Regions from separate parts of the Trichocoleus sp. DQ-A1 genome, predicted to be linked through region 1. Evidence: riboswitches for the same ligand, from Rfam matches in the RefSeq annotation. Region 1 holds a riboswitch; the other holds the start of a gene.
What was found. A riboswitch is a leader RNA that binds a small molecule or an ion and turns the genes downstream of it on or off. The one in region 1 is predicted to bind cyclic di-AMP.

Region 2: another riboswitch for cyclic di-AMP. It lies ahead of ntrB (nitrate ABC transporter permease); the one in region 1 lies ahead of NDI33_RS11380 (glycosyltransferase family 1 protein).

Annotation. Positions count from the first base shown of each region.
Region 1 covers NZ_JAMPKE010000009.1:91,349-98,580, reverse strand. Annotated here, with positions in the region: gene tpiA (triose-phosphate isomerase) at 1-445, opposite strand, end outside; gene NDI33_RS11390 (pentapeptide repeat-containing protein) at 782-1,189, shown strand; gene NDI33_RS11385 (hypothetical protein) at 1,304-1,525, opposite strand; gene NDI33_RS11380 (glycosyltransferase family 1 protein) at 1,888-3,165, opposite strand; cyclic di-AMP (ydaO/yuaA leader) riboswitch at 3,329-3,541, opposite strand; gene NDI33_RS11375 (polyribonucleotide nucleotidyltransferase) at 4,180-6,336, opposite strand; gene NDI33_RS11370 (hypothetical protein) at 6,673-7,026, opposite strand; gene NDI33_RS11365 (DEAD/DEAH box helicase) at 7,192-7,232, shown strand, end outside.
Region 2 covers NZ_JAMPKE010000064.1:597-7,828, reverse strand. Annotated here, with positions in the region: gene NDI33_RS27580 (hypothetical protein) at 86-253, shown strand; gene NDI33_RS27575 (ATP-binding protein) at 420-1,697, opposite strand; gene NDI33_RS27570 (DUF1830 domain-containing protein) at 1,866-2,144, opposite strand; cyclic di-AMP (ydaO/yuaA leader) riboswitch at 2,403-2,624, shown strand; gene ntrB (nitrate ABC transporter permease) at 2,724-3,578, shown strand; gene NDI33_RS27560 (ABC transporter substrate-binding protein) at 3,798-5,204, shown strand; gene NDI33_RS27555 (ABC transporter ATP-binding protein) at 5,315-6,154, shown strand; gene NDI33_RS27550 (universal stress protein) at 6,290-7,042, shown strand.

The DNA of each region.
Region 1 (7,232 bases):
TCAGTTGGGTAGAAATCAGGGATTCTGTTTCACCTGCATCGCGTTGTTGCTTGGTTTCGCCGACGCAGAGAATGGGCGTTAAACCATAGCGTTGCGCTGCTTTCAGCCGTAAGTTCACAGTTTCATCGGTTTCGCCAAAGTATTGACGCCGTTCGCTATGACCCACAATTACGAAACGCACCCCAATTTCTGTCAGCATGGGTCCGGCAATTTCACCTGTGTAGGCTCCCATTTCTTCCCAGTGGATGTTTTGGGCACCCAGCTGCACGCGGCTACCGTGCAGATTTTTAGACATGATGCTCAAAGCAGTGAAAGGAGCCGCTAGGACTACTTCCCGCTCGTCCGGGGTTTCTTCTAGCTGAGACATGAATCCTTGCAAAAACTCCAGACTCTCGGTCTGAGTTTTGTACATTTTCCAATTACCGGCAATAACTATTTTCCGCACAGCTAACTCAGTCAAGTTCAGAATGCTAAAAACTGTAACCTCCAGTTTAGTACGGAGGGGGAACCCCTGCTTTAAAGGCGATCGCATTTACACTTTCTGGTCGCTAAAAGCGCAAATGTCAAGCGACGCGATAATTTCACCCCGCAATCCTTGCACGCCAACACTCGCTCCTGCGGATGCTGCTCTTAGCCGCGACTCACTTCAAAAATCTTTTTATTACTTTAGGTGGGTATTTACCCAAAAGATTCCCCCCTATCGTAGGATGTTCCTCAAAAAAAATTTGGGATAAGATTATACCAGAACGTTAATAAAATAATTTAAATTAATGGGGTAAATATGAAACTAAGACTTTTAGCAGCCGCAGCCCTCCTCCTCCCTTTGGGCTTAGTTGCTCCCGTCCGAGCCGAAAATCCCGCTCATGTCAGACGATTAATCGAAACTAAGCAATGTCAGAACTGCGACTTGAAAGGAGCCAATCTTGTAAGTGCTCATCTCACTGGGGCTGATTTGAGAGGGGCAAACTTGCAGGGAGCTAACCTAGCGAATGCCAACTTAGAAGGTGCCGATCTAACGCAGGCTAATCTGGAAAAAGCTAATTTAACGGGTGTATTTGCAAATAGCGCCGATCTCCAGAAAGCAGACTTAAGTAGTGCCAATTTGAGAGAGGCTAACTTGATAAATGCTAACTTGAAGGATGCGGCTCTCGACAACGCGATTTTGCCGAATAACGTTAAATGGGATTAGTGGGTTTTTCAAAACTAAATATTTGACAAAAATACAAAACTCGGTCAGTTACTGACCGAGTTTTGTTTTGAGCGATCGCCTACGCATAAAGCGCAGATACAATCAGGCTAGGCTCTAGCGTGCAGCCTTTGCCGAGAGCCGAGAAGCTTCTTGCTCCAAAATCCATGATGAAGACAAATCTTCTACAAAACTTTTCTGGTTTAAACTAGCAGCTTCAACTACTCTGACGATCAGTGTTGGCAAGTAAGTGCTATTAACCATCTGATAGCCATAGCCAAAAACCTTGCCAGAGCGTCCGGTTTTCTTATGTAGTACGCTATCTCCGATATTCAGCATGATTTCAACTCTCCTAATTTGGTAATTTGCCGTTTTCTTACTACTTGAATTGCTCTCAAATGATTGGATGGATATCCCGCTTTTACGGACAATCCATCGATTTGGAATAAATTTGTCTAGGGTTGGGGAATAGAGTTCTTGCAAAAATATTGAGAACCTGTCCTAACTTTCGGAAACGAAGAGGGAGTCTCATTTCCTCCTTGCAAGGAACAAAGAAGATTGATTGTTTTTATTGCAAGAAACGCTTATACACTGAAAGCTCACAACGTTGGATGGAAACTCTTTTCTAGTGCCTTTTCTTGCTCGCTATCGGGATGAAAATCCCATCCCAAAGAACTCAGCACTTTTCAGGGGAAAAAATCTCAAGCGACTAGCTGCGGTTTGCTCGCAGATTCAACAACGGCTTGGCACAGTAATTTGGTGTACAGATGACTGAGTCGTAATGCCACGCTATTCCAGCTAAAGGCAATTTCTACCCGTTGGCGACCCATCTGACCTAATTGGTCTCGCCAATCGGGATCGGCGAGGATGCGGTCAATTGCCTGTGCAAAGGAGACTTCATGTTTGGGAGGCACCAGTAAACCCGTTACCTCTGGCACTACGGTAAACTGCAAGCCGCCTACATTGCTTGCAATTACCGGCGTCCGGTTAGCCATTGCTTCAATGGCAACTAAACCGAAGGGTTCGTAATGACTGGGGACAACACACACATCGGCAGCTGAGTAGTAGAGAGGCAAATCGCTATCTTCCACACGACCGGGGAAGCAAGTGAGATCGCCAATGCCTTCTTCAGCTACGATTTTCTCAATGTGATCGCGTTCAATGCCGTCACTCTGTCCCGGACGACTTCCGCCTGCGATGAGGAGCTTTAGGTCGCAAGACTTGCGTAAGCTTGATTTTGCTACAGCTCGGACTAAAGTTTCAATTCCCTTGCGCCGATCGAAACGACCCACATACAGCACTACTTTGGCGTCGCTGGCAATTCCTAGCTGTTGGCGTGCTTCTTGGCGCTGAATGGAACCAAATTTAACGATATCTGTACCGCAGGGAATCATTTCAATCTGTCCCTGAGTGGAAACAAGCGATCGCATTTGATCTTCTTCTTGCGGACTGGTAGCAATCACTCGATCCACTGTTTCCAGACACGCTTTTTCAACGGCAAGTCGTGTGGAAGCGATCGCTGGAATTTCGGAAACTGTACGATACTTTACCGCCCCCAGCGAGTGATAAGTATGTACCTGTATCAAAGGTTGGTGCTTTTTCAGTTCCATTCCCACCCAAGATGACAACCAATAATTGGTATGCACCAGGGTATATTGCCAACCTTCACGCTGCTGAAATGCCTGGAATTGTTCAACAAACTCTGGTAAATAGCAGAAGAGTCGATCCCGACTCATGAATTGGGCTGGCCCAGCGGCTAATCGGATTGTCTGGCAGTTAGGCGTATGCTGAACGACATCCAGTTGCTCCGGAGTGCTGCGGCGAGTGAACATATCCACCTGCCAGCCTTGCTCAGCGAGTGCTAATCCTACTTGACGCACATAGACATTTTGACCTCCAGCTTCTTCTTGCCCAATTTCTACCGCTGGATCGCCATCTACTGAAATTAAGGCGATACGATTTTTTTCAGTCAGTAACATCGGTTGATTTTCTCCTCATAGCTAGCGCACCTGCTCTCCTACGCCAGCAGTTGAAGCACGAAATGTGCCTCTACTCATAGTCGAGGGCAGGTACAACGAAGCGAACAGATACCAGCCAAGGACACTGATGAGATCGCGCAAATTCTATAAAATTGCTGACTCTTCAGTCTCCTCTCAATGCCGACGGAGTTAGCTGACGGGCGAGGACTGAGAGATGTCCCTTTCTGAGGAATTAAGAATGCAAAATTAAACATTAAAATAGTCATCCTATCTTTGTAATTGTTTAATTTTTTATTTTTAATCTCTCATCGATAAGCCCCAAGATTTGGTTCCTCCGCTCCAGCTTCACCTTAATTAGATAAGGTACGTTTTTTAAAGTGAGATACTGGATTAGGCTGACTTATGTAGACTGACTGCAACCTTAACACTACAATTTAAAAATCGTCAACCTACCTTAAGATAGATGTTTTTTAATATACGAGGATGATATCTATACTTACCCTCCAAGGGTCAGACTTGCGACGTCAAGCATTTGATGTGGGCGGATGGGGTAGATAGAGTACATTGGGCTAAGTAAAAAAACCATCAGCTAACTTTTGTTAGCGAACGTTCGCGCACGGCATTAACCTACACGAGAAGAACTGCAACTCGTTATTAATAAAAGCTTTCTACGTCTTTAACCTTTAGTCATTCGTTCAATATCAACCAACTCATAACTAAGAGTTAAAGACTACTAGAAACAACTCTTTACTGTTGCTATGATTCATCTAATTATAGTTTTTATAGCTCGGTGCTAAATCATTTTCAAACGCGAGATATTCGACTTATCGAAGAAGTTAGGAATCTGAACTCCTAGCTTGCAACTCAAATAGGATTGCTATAGCTACGGGATAATTAGATTAGATTTAATAACCGAATGGAATGGTAGTTGTTGAGGGAAAAAGCCTGGTTTAGCGATTAGCGGTTAGCAATTTCAATTCCTAATTGCTAAGCGCTAATCGCTAAGTGGTTTTTTTAACGACTTGCTGCCGCTTCACGAGCAGCTGCCGCTTCATCTGGGTGAATCCCCAAACGCGTCAGATTAATCCGACCTTTGCTATCAATTTCCCGTACCTTGACAATAACTTCATCCCCGACAGCCACTTCATCTTCGACGCGACCGACTCGGTAATCAGCAAGTTGAGAAATGTGGATCATCCCTTCTTTTCCGGGAAGCACTTCCACAAACGCCCCAATTGGAATAATCCGGGTTACGCGACCAGCGTATACATCACCCTCATTCAGCCTCCGCGTCATCCCTTGGATGATGTTGCGGGCTTTCTTCGCCTTCTCGCCATCTACTGCTGAAATCGTGATCGTGCCATCATCCTCAATGTCGATTTTGGCACCCGTTTCTTCAGTGATGCTCTTAATCATCTTGCCTCCAGGCCCGATGACCATGCCAATGAGTTCTGGCTCAATCTTGAGCGTTAGCAAGCGAGGTGCATAAGGTGACATCTCGGTGCGGGGCTGGTCAATGGTTGCCAGCATTTTCTCTAAAATGTGCAGCCTAGCGCCCTTTGCTTGCTCGACGGCTTTGGCAATGATATCCAGAGGCAGTCCGCTGATCTTCATGTCCATTTGCAAGGCAGTGATACCAGTATCGGTACCTGCCACCTTAAAGTCCATGTCACCTAAGAAATCTTCAATGCCCTGAATATCAGTCAGAATGCGAACTTCCTCGCCTTCTTTAATCAGTCCCATTGCTGCGCCACTCACCGGCTTCGCAATGGGCACGCCAGCATCCATCAAAGCCAGGGTGGAACCACACACCGAACCCATCGATGTGGAACCATTAGAAGAAAGAACTTCAGACACCACCCGAATCACGTAGGGGAAGTCTTCCTTCGGCGGTAACACTGGCACTATTGCCCGTGCGGCTAGTGCCCCGTGACCAATTTCCCGACGACCGGGTGCCCGCATCGGCTTGGTTTCCCCAACAGAAAAGGGCGGAAAATTATAGTGATGTAAATAGCGCTTTTCATCTTCTGGATGCAGGTCATCTGCGAGATCCTGAGCATCGCCTGGGGTGCCGAGAGTACAAACAGATAACACCTGGGTCAGTCCTCGGTTAAACAAACCGCTACCATGAACCCGATTGGGCAACAGACCCACGCGACAAGAGACAGGGCGCACTTCATCAAGCTTGCGACCATCTACCCGGACGCTGTCTTCGACAATCTGACGGCGCATCAGCTTCTTGGTGATGTCTTTAAAGACGTTACTCACTGCTTTAGAGTTAGCCGCAGAAGCAACTCGAATGGGGTCGTCTTCAGCTAATTCTGCGATCGCTGCCAGGATTTGTGTCTCTTTGATCTGATCTAAAAGAGCATCGCGGCTATTTTTGTCCAGTTCAAATTTGGAGAGGACTTCTTTGATTTGGGCAGTCGCGCGATCGCGAATAAAATTCTCTAGGGTCGAATCGACTTCCGGCTGGATTTCTTGAACCAATTCAATCCCCAGTGCTGCCATGAGTTCTCGCTGCGCCTCAATCAAGTCGCGCACCGCCTCATAGCCGAAATCAATCGCCTCAATGACATCCTGTTCTGGCAGCTGATTCGCTCCAGCTTCGACCATAATCACGCCATCTGGAGAGCCTGCCACCACCAGATCCAAATCCCCCGCCTCAATCTCGGCGTAGGTAGGATTGATAATAAAATCATCCCCCACCAAACCAACCCGCACCGCTGCCATCGGTCCTTGGAAGGGAATCTGTGCTAAAAGCACCGCAATTGAAGCACCTGTTACCGCCAGAACATCCGGCGGTACCTGCTCATCCATCGACAGCGTGGTTGCTACTACCTGAATGTCATCTCTCAGCCAGGAAGGAAATAATGGACGCAGGGGACGGTCAATCAAACGACCCGTGAGCGTTACTTTTTCGGGGGGACGCCCTTCTCGTCGCAAGAAACCACCGGGAATCCGACCGGCTGCATAAAGCCTTTCTTCGTAATCTACCATTAACGGCAGGAAATCAATGCCTTCTCGGCCTCCGGAGCGAGTCGCCGTGACTAAAACTGCGGTGTCTCCTGACTGAATTAAAACTGAACCCCCAGCTTGAGGGGCAAGCAAACCCACCTTCAGTCGAATATCCCGTCCATCAAAGGATATTGACTTGTCTAGCTCTACCATGCGGTACTTTGTCCTTCTATCATTTTTCTTTATCTTTCGCAATCGTAGCACTTAGGTACTGGTGGTGCCTTTAGTGTAGATGACGGCATTCCGGAGACGAGGACGGACAGAGGAGTAAGGGCGCAGAGGATCGACGATAACAACTGACGGCTGATAAATTAGCGCAAAGAGCGGTACATCTTTAGGAAGTCTCCTACTCGTCCCTGAGATAGTCCATCAAATAAATGTGCAGCGCTCAGAATCCGCCCGATTCTCTCAAATATTAAAGATTGTCACAATCGGATAGAAGGCGTGTTAATTGCCAAGACAAAATTGAACATCATCGCCGTGTAACCCTTAACGGCAGCTATTTCTAGCATTGATCTCCATCAACCTACTCATGCCTTGACCCCGCTCAAGCAGGTTGTACAATAAATCCAGCATTGCAGATGTAGCTGCACCGTCCGGGAAAGTTGGGCTTGAGATAGTAAAGCTCCCAAGATTTTCATCGGCGTTGGTGGATTTAGTGTGGTTGTCGGTGGCAACAAAAGCATCGTGGGTCATCCAGTAGGCAGCAAATTCTACTTTGGATAGAGGTTTACTTTTGCGATAAGTTTGACCCTCAATAATAATCAGATTCAGTAATTCTCTGACTGCATCTTGCTCAGAAGGAAACATCTGGTCGAGTTCGGCTTTAATCCCATTTGGCAAGAAGGTCGTTAAAAAAGTAAATAAATTTTAATTTTTAAGTAAAACTTGTAAAAAGTGATGCCTTTAATTTAGCTAAGGAAAAAGCATCGAATTATCTAATTGCTAATTTCTGCTCTAATAAACGTTAATAAATTGAGTTAATTCTCACAAAAAAAGCTTTTAAATATGGCAATTTTACACGGTAGTTGGCTCGTTCAACCTCAGGG
Region 2 (7,232 bases), on a different contig from region 1:
GCATGGTAAAGTTTACGAGCGATCGCAACACTCAGTTTTCTGCTTGTCAAATTCCTCCTGTTTCCAATTCACCTAGCGCTCAATCGTGACTCCACCCCTTCGAGAATTTCAGGTGGTTAGTCTTGGCTGGCTGACCAATCTTTGCGTCTGGGTTGGGTTGAAGTGGATGCACCCCCAACAGCAGCCAGTGTTTCGCTCTATTGACTCTCCAAGGCTGCACCTACGCTCCCGCACGGGCACCTACGGCTTTTGAAGGGGTTCAAGAATTTTGGAGAGTCTTGCAGGTCGTCTGCTTGACCCTAAACTAGCAGTTGTTTCCCGAAAACAGGCTTCATCGCTATATGATCCGAGTTTAGAGTTCAAATCCCAGACTGTTCTAAGGAGTCTGGGGTTTCATCTTTAAAAATTAGTTGAAAGTGCTATACCTGGGTTGTTGAAGGCGTCACGATTTCCTCAGAAGTATTCACTGCTAACGGTAAAATGACAGTGAAGGTGGAGCCAATGCCTACTTGTGAAACTAGCTCTATTCTTCCTTGTAATAATTTTACCAACCGCGAGACAATCGCTAATCCTAAACCTGTACTTTCCGGAAGGAAAGACTTTTCTTGGGGAATAGAGCGAAAGTAGGGTTCAAATATACGAGCTTGGTCTTCTGGAGGAACGCCGATTCCCGTATCGCTGATAGCGATTGCCCACTCTTTATCTGATAGCGTTTGGCACCTTAATTTAATCGTTCCAGAGTCGGTGTAACGAATCGCGTTACTAAAGAGATTAGTAATAATTTGCTGTAGTCTCAGGGGATCTGTCAGCACCCGATCGGGGGCGCATGTTGGGTGTAGTCCTTCTCGAAGAGCAGCACAGCTATCGGCGCTAGCCGAATCGTAATCAACGATTATCTGTAGCTGTTTGGAATCCGCCAAAGGTTCTACCATTTCCAGAATATTTTGAATTAAAGAGCGTACATCTGTTACAGATGGCTGCAATTTCATTTTCCCCGCTTCATAGCGAGAGATTTCCAACGCATCGTTGATTAATCGAAGTAGCTGTCGTCCATTTCGTAGCACTTTCTCAATGTGTTCTAGATTCGGAAGGTTATTGCTCTCCTCCTGCTTCCGTTGTTGTTGGCGCAAAAATAAATCTGAGTAGCCAATAATGGAAGTAAGGGGAGTTTTCAATTCGTGGGCTAGATGAGAAAGGTTATCTTTATTCGCCCGAAGCAAACGAGTTAATTCTTGATTGGTCAATTTTAACTGACTTTGCAGCTGTTGGAGTTCGTGCAATCGCTCATCCATGTAGCTTTTAAAACATTGAGCGATCGCTTCATCCACTACTGTATCAATCAGACGAATGACTCGGATTATCTCAATCGGTGATGAGTCTAGCAACTCTCCCTCTAAGGTGGAAACGATTGTCTCCCGTAAAATTCGGTATTCGCGGACAATTTCTACTGGATCGTAACCTTGTTCAGCCCGAAGTATACCATGTTCTAAACTTGCATCTACTAACGACTGAACATCACTGTCTTGAAACTTAGAAAGTACAGTCGCTAATGCCTTGAGGACACGGGGGAGGCTGTCGCGCAAACCCTTGTAAGATAATTCTGCTGCGGTCTCAATTCGACTATCAGCACGGACAGCTTCAATCCATTTCTCTACAATCGTGGCAGATTTATCGATCAGTAATTGACTAAAATCCATCATTTTTTGGCGCTATTGACTCGTTTACAAATGCTCTCCATAGACTAAGATTAGCTTGGGGAGTAGCTAATTTGTTTTTCCTTCTTGCTTTCGCGCCCAAATACTTCGCCTATAAGCTCTTAAAATGTTTTTAATCAAAAGCCACCCTAAGGGTTAAAAACTTCATTTTCAGGTGCTCATTTCTTCATGTACGCGGAGATTAGCGCAGGAAATTACTTCTATTAAAGCTAAGTTTTCAGTAAAAATTTTTGTTGGGTTAGTATGTATTTCTAGTTGGGAGTCTGGTAAGGATTTAAACAATAAACGTTGCCCAGGGAAAACAATCCGTTCAAAGTTTAAGTCTTGAGTATTATCAACTCTAACAATTTGAATCTTATTTGTGCAATTTGTATAAAAACAAAGTATTTGTTCGGAAGGTTCAGAAACCAAAGAGGAGAATACTGACATCATATTGGGTGCCTTGAACGAACGATAAAATTGGCTGATTAACAAGATAGATAATATAAACTTCGACTGCTTCAAGCGGCTTCTACCTAAAGATGGGGTTGAAGGAAGGCAAGATGTAGTGGAGAATACAAACATCACTAGAATGCCTCAAAAAGTTCGTAAACTATTGTGAATTTGATGGAGAAGCGATCTCTAGAAAGCTATGTCTTCGGAAAGGTGGACTGTCTTAAAAAGGCGTGCTAAGCTTATCGGTTAATCCGAGTAAGTCAGCCTAATTCAGCGTCTTAGCAAGCGATCGCTCTGTATAAGCGCTGGAACGGAGGAACCAATTAATGGGGCGTATCTCTGCCAGGAGTAAGGCAAAAGGTGTAAGGCGGAATAAAAAACTGTTTATTTATCCTTCATCCCTTATCCATTAGAGAAGAGCATCTCTCAGCTCTAGCCCGTCAGCTAACTTCGTAGGCATTGAGAGGAGACTGAAGAGTCAGCATTTTTTGAAATGTTCTGAACTCATCAGTGTCCCCGGCTGGTACTGCTCTACTTTTTTGTACCTGAAGAGTGACTCTGAGGAGCTTCATAATGATATTGCAGCTGAATTTGTCTGCGATTGCAGTTGCTGGACAGGTAGCCTGGAAACGGGCAAAACCCGTTCTGATTCGGGATGTCGTCGTCCTCCCCGCCCTTGGTTTTTTAGGAATTCTCGTTCTGTGGTGGATTGTTGCGCTTTTCAAGCATGAATTAATACCCACCCCACCAGAGGCGTTCGTCAAGAATTTAGACTACATTCTGAACCCCTTTTACCGACGGGGTCCTGGCGATCTAGGGATTGGTTGGTTACTACTGGCAAGCCTTCGACGAGTATTGCTGGGATTTTTGTTAGGTGCAGTTGTTGCCATTCCCATTGGATTTTTGATTGGGATGTCCAAGCAAGCAATGATGGCACTCAATCCCATAATTCAGATTTTCAAGCCAGTATCGCCCCTAGCTTGGTTGCCCATTGCTTTAGCAATTTTTAACCTAGCAGATCCGTCAGCAATTTTTGTTATCTTCATTACCTCTTTGTGGCCCACCATTATTAACACTGCTCTCGGTGTTTCTAGCGTTTCCAAAGATTACCTCGATGTGGCAAGGGTGCTAGAAATGCCCCGTTGGCGACGAATTACCAAGATTATTTGGCCTGCGAGTTTGCCTTATGTCTTCACTGGTTTACGGATTAGTTTGGGAATTGCATGGCTGGTCATTGTCGCTGTAGAAATGCTCACAGGCGGCATCGGGATTGGGTTTTTTGTGTGGGATGAATGGAGTCGCTTAAACCTAAGCTCAGTATTTTTGGCAGTGGTAGTGATTGGGCTGACAGGACTACTGCTGGACTACGCCCTAGGCAAAGTTGAAGCTTTGGTTACTCACCGTCGCCCTAGGGCAACCTCTGTCTAATAATTTTCTGTAAACCTCTGTTAAGTAGGGATGATTCTGCTCTAACAGAAATCGCTAGTGTGAGCGAGACTCACGGCCGTCGTGGTAACGCTGACCGCTCAAACGAGTGGGTTGCGAGACGTAGTACCTACGGCGTCAATTTTTTCAGAGAACTCATGAGCAGTAATCGCTCAAACCTAGTGGCTTGAGCTGAGTGGAAATAAATCGCAAGGACGAATTATGAGTGACACCACAAACTGGACGCGACGAAAATTTCTGGAGGGTATGGGTGCCACAGCAGCAGGAATGGCACTATCATCTTGTGCGATTAGCGGCGATCGCTCAGCGAAAGGACTCACTGAAGAATCCGCATCCATCAAACAAGTCGTAGAGCCAGGATCGTTAGAAAAACCCGATCTGATTGTTGGCTACGTGCCGGTGAATGATTGTGCGCCGTTTGCGATCGCTTGGAAAAAAGGATTTTTCCGCAAGTATGGTCTCAACGTCCAACTTAATCGGGAAGCTAGCTGGGCAACCTCTCGTGACGGCGTAATTTTTGGTCGCACTGATGCCGCCCCCGTAGTCTCTGGTGCCGTCACCAACGCCAGAATCGGTGCTGAAGGCGCACGCCATGCCCCTCTCTGCGCCGCCATGACCATTCACCGACACGGTAACGCCATGACGATGAATCGGAAAATGTGGGAAGCAGGTTTGCGTCCCTGGCGGGAGTATAACGGCGATTTAGAAGCCTTTGGGAAGGATTTCCGCAGCTACTTTGAGAAGCAGCCGCGAGAACAACGAGTTTGGGCAGTTGTCCTCAGTTCTGCCATTTACGAATACTTCGTCCGCTACCTATCCGCCGCCGCCGGAGTCGATCCCCTGAAAGAGTTTCGCGTCATCATCGTTCCCCCACCGCAAATGGTGACGAACGTGCGGATAGGGGCGATGCAAGCCTACATGGTGGCAGAACCTTGGAATACCCGCGCAATTACCGGAAATGAAGGCGTTGGTTTTACCTTCGCTCAAGGCAAAGAAATTTGGTTGGGACACCCAGATCGGCTACTGGGTGTGATGGAATCTTTCATCCAAAAAAATCCCAAAACTTATCGTTCCCTCGTCAAAGCGATGATTGAAGCTTGCCAGTATTGCAGCAAGCCTGAAAACCGCGAAGAAGTAGCAACACTTATTTCCGAGCGTTCCTTTACAGGTGCTAAACCCAAATTTACTCGTCCCGCAATTATTGGCGACTACAATTATGGCGGTTTTGATGGTAAAGCTCGGATTGCGAAAGCCGAGGACAGTACAATCTTCTTCGATATCCCTGACAACATTCCCAAACGTCCAGGAGAACATTCGACATTTCTCTGGCAATCTGAAAGTCTCTGGTTAATGACTCAAGCAGCTCGTTGGGGACAAATCAAAGAATTTCCAAAGAATGCAGAAGCACTTGCCAAACAAGGCTGGAGAACCGATCTCTATCGAGAAATTGCCGCAGAAATGGGCATTGAGTGTCCCCAAGAAGATTACAAAGTTGAAGTACCGGAAGTATTTATTGATAAGAAAGGTTTTGACCCCAGCGATCCTGTTGGATATGTCAATGGTTTTGAGATTCGGGCGAACCGTCCCACTCGTTTCTTTCTGTCTTAATTAGCTGCACTGGCTACAGTTCAAGCGGCTCGGCTAAGTTTTACTTTTTGGCAAAAGCCAGCCTAATACCTTCAAAATTCTCAAGAGTTCGTCCCAAGAAGGAGCATGATATGACTAAATCCACCTCATTCTCAACGGATGCTAATAATCAAAGTGTCAACCGCACTGGATTTCTGGAAATAGAAAATCTTCGCAAGTCCTATCCCACAGCAGATGGAGGTGAATTTGTTGTCCTGGATGGCATTAATCTTAGTGTCAGTGAAAATGAATTTATTTGCGTGATTGGTCACTCTGGCTGCGGTAAATCAACGCTTCTCAAAATGGTTGCCGGGTTAGAAAAACCAACTTCCGGCTCAGTGCAATTAGAGGGTAAAGAAATTCGTAAACCTGGTGCCGAGCGCATGATGGTGTTCCAGCACTATTCACTGCTGCCGTGGTTGACGGTGAAAGAAAATATCCGTCTGGCAGTCGATGAAGTGCTAAAAAATGCCTCCCGTGCTGAAAAAATTAGCATTGTGAACGAACACTTGGCAATGGTGAATTTAACAGCAGCCGCTGACAAATATCCTGATGAAATTTCTGGCGGGATGAAGCAACGGGTGGGGATTGCTCGTGCCTTGGCAATTCGCCCCAAAATGTTGTTAATGGATGAACCTTTTGGGGCACTCGATGCCTTGACGAGGGGCAAATTACAGCAGCAGGTACTGCATATTTGGGAACATCAGCGGCAGGCAGTGATGATGATTACCCATGATGTAGATGAAGCGCTGTATATGTCTGACCGAATTATACTGATGACCAATGGCCCCCACGCAAAAATAGGGGAAATTTTGGACGTGCCTTTTAAGCATCCACGCGATCGCCAAGCCCTCCGCAACTCCCGCGAGTATTTTGAATTGCGTAACCACGCTTTGAACTTCCTCGATGAATATTTCAATCAAGACGAGTAGACGAGCCATTGGTCAACTGTTTATCAAAGAAAAAACAACTGAACTGGAAACACGCTCTATTGCGTTTCTAACCCATTAAAACCCTTACTTAAGTTCTTGCAAAGCTAGCCTAATTACTTCAGGAGGTTTGAGTTTGTGAATATTAAGTCAATGTTAGCCCGTCTTGAAAGCGCAATGGGTCGTCAGGATGTAGTTGAACAAATGGTATTACTACCAGAGCCAGTTTCCCCCACTTCCAAACGGGCTAATTCTGCTAAATCAATCAATTTAGTCGTGGGCTATAATCGCTCTCCTAGCAGTCAAACCGCTCTGGATCTTGCCCTATGGATTGCCCATCAAACCCGGTTAGTTACAAAGGCGCAAGTCACGGTTCAAGTCGTTTACGTTGTCGATGAAGATCAAAGCAGCCATTGTCCACATATTTCTAACGGGGGCGATGCTAGACGCCCTTTAAGCCAACAGCTTCCCCTAGAGTCTCTAGAAGCATCGGCAAGAAAGTGTGCCACACCTGTTTTAACTCAACCTACCCCTGTGGAATTAGAAGCACGCACACGAATGACGGAGATAGATCCTTCCTATTTGAGGGAAATTTTCTATCAAACGAATCCTTTTGAGCAAGCAGATCGTATCCTATCGCAAGCCCGTTGTCTGGCTGAAGAATGGCGAGGTTCTTTCAAAGCTCATCTACGGTTTGGTTGCATTTCTACAGAACTCAGAAAAGTTGTTGAATCAGAAGCTGCGACTTTATTGTTGCTGGGCTGTACCTCTGCCAATCATCCAATTGTTCAGAAACTAGGTTCTAATTTTCCTTGCGCGGTGTTGGGTATTCCCAGCATCTTGAATTCACCGGATATTTCAAGTTGTTCCTCAGATTTCCAATCAGTTTAATCGTTGAGCGGAAATTTTTACATAGGAAATTAGAGGAAAACCATCGGGATTTAAATAATTTTGATTTGTTTCTACCTTTTCCCGATACCTGAAAAAGCACAATTAGAGATCGCCTAAAAGGTTTCTATTGCACTTCTATCTAATTTGTGAAGAGAGTCTCTTCTAAAAAACTCCGTTAGCGATCGCATAG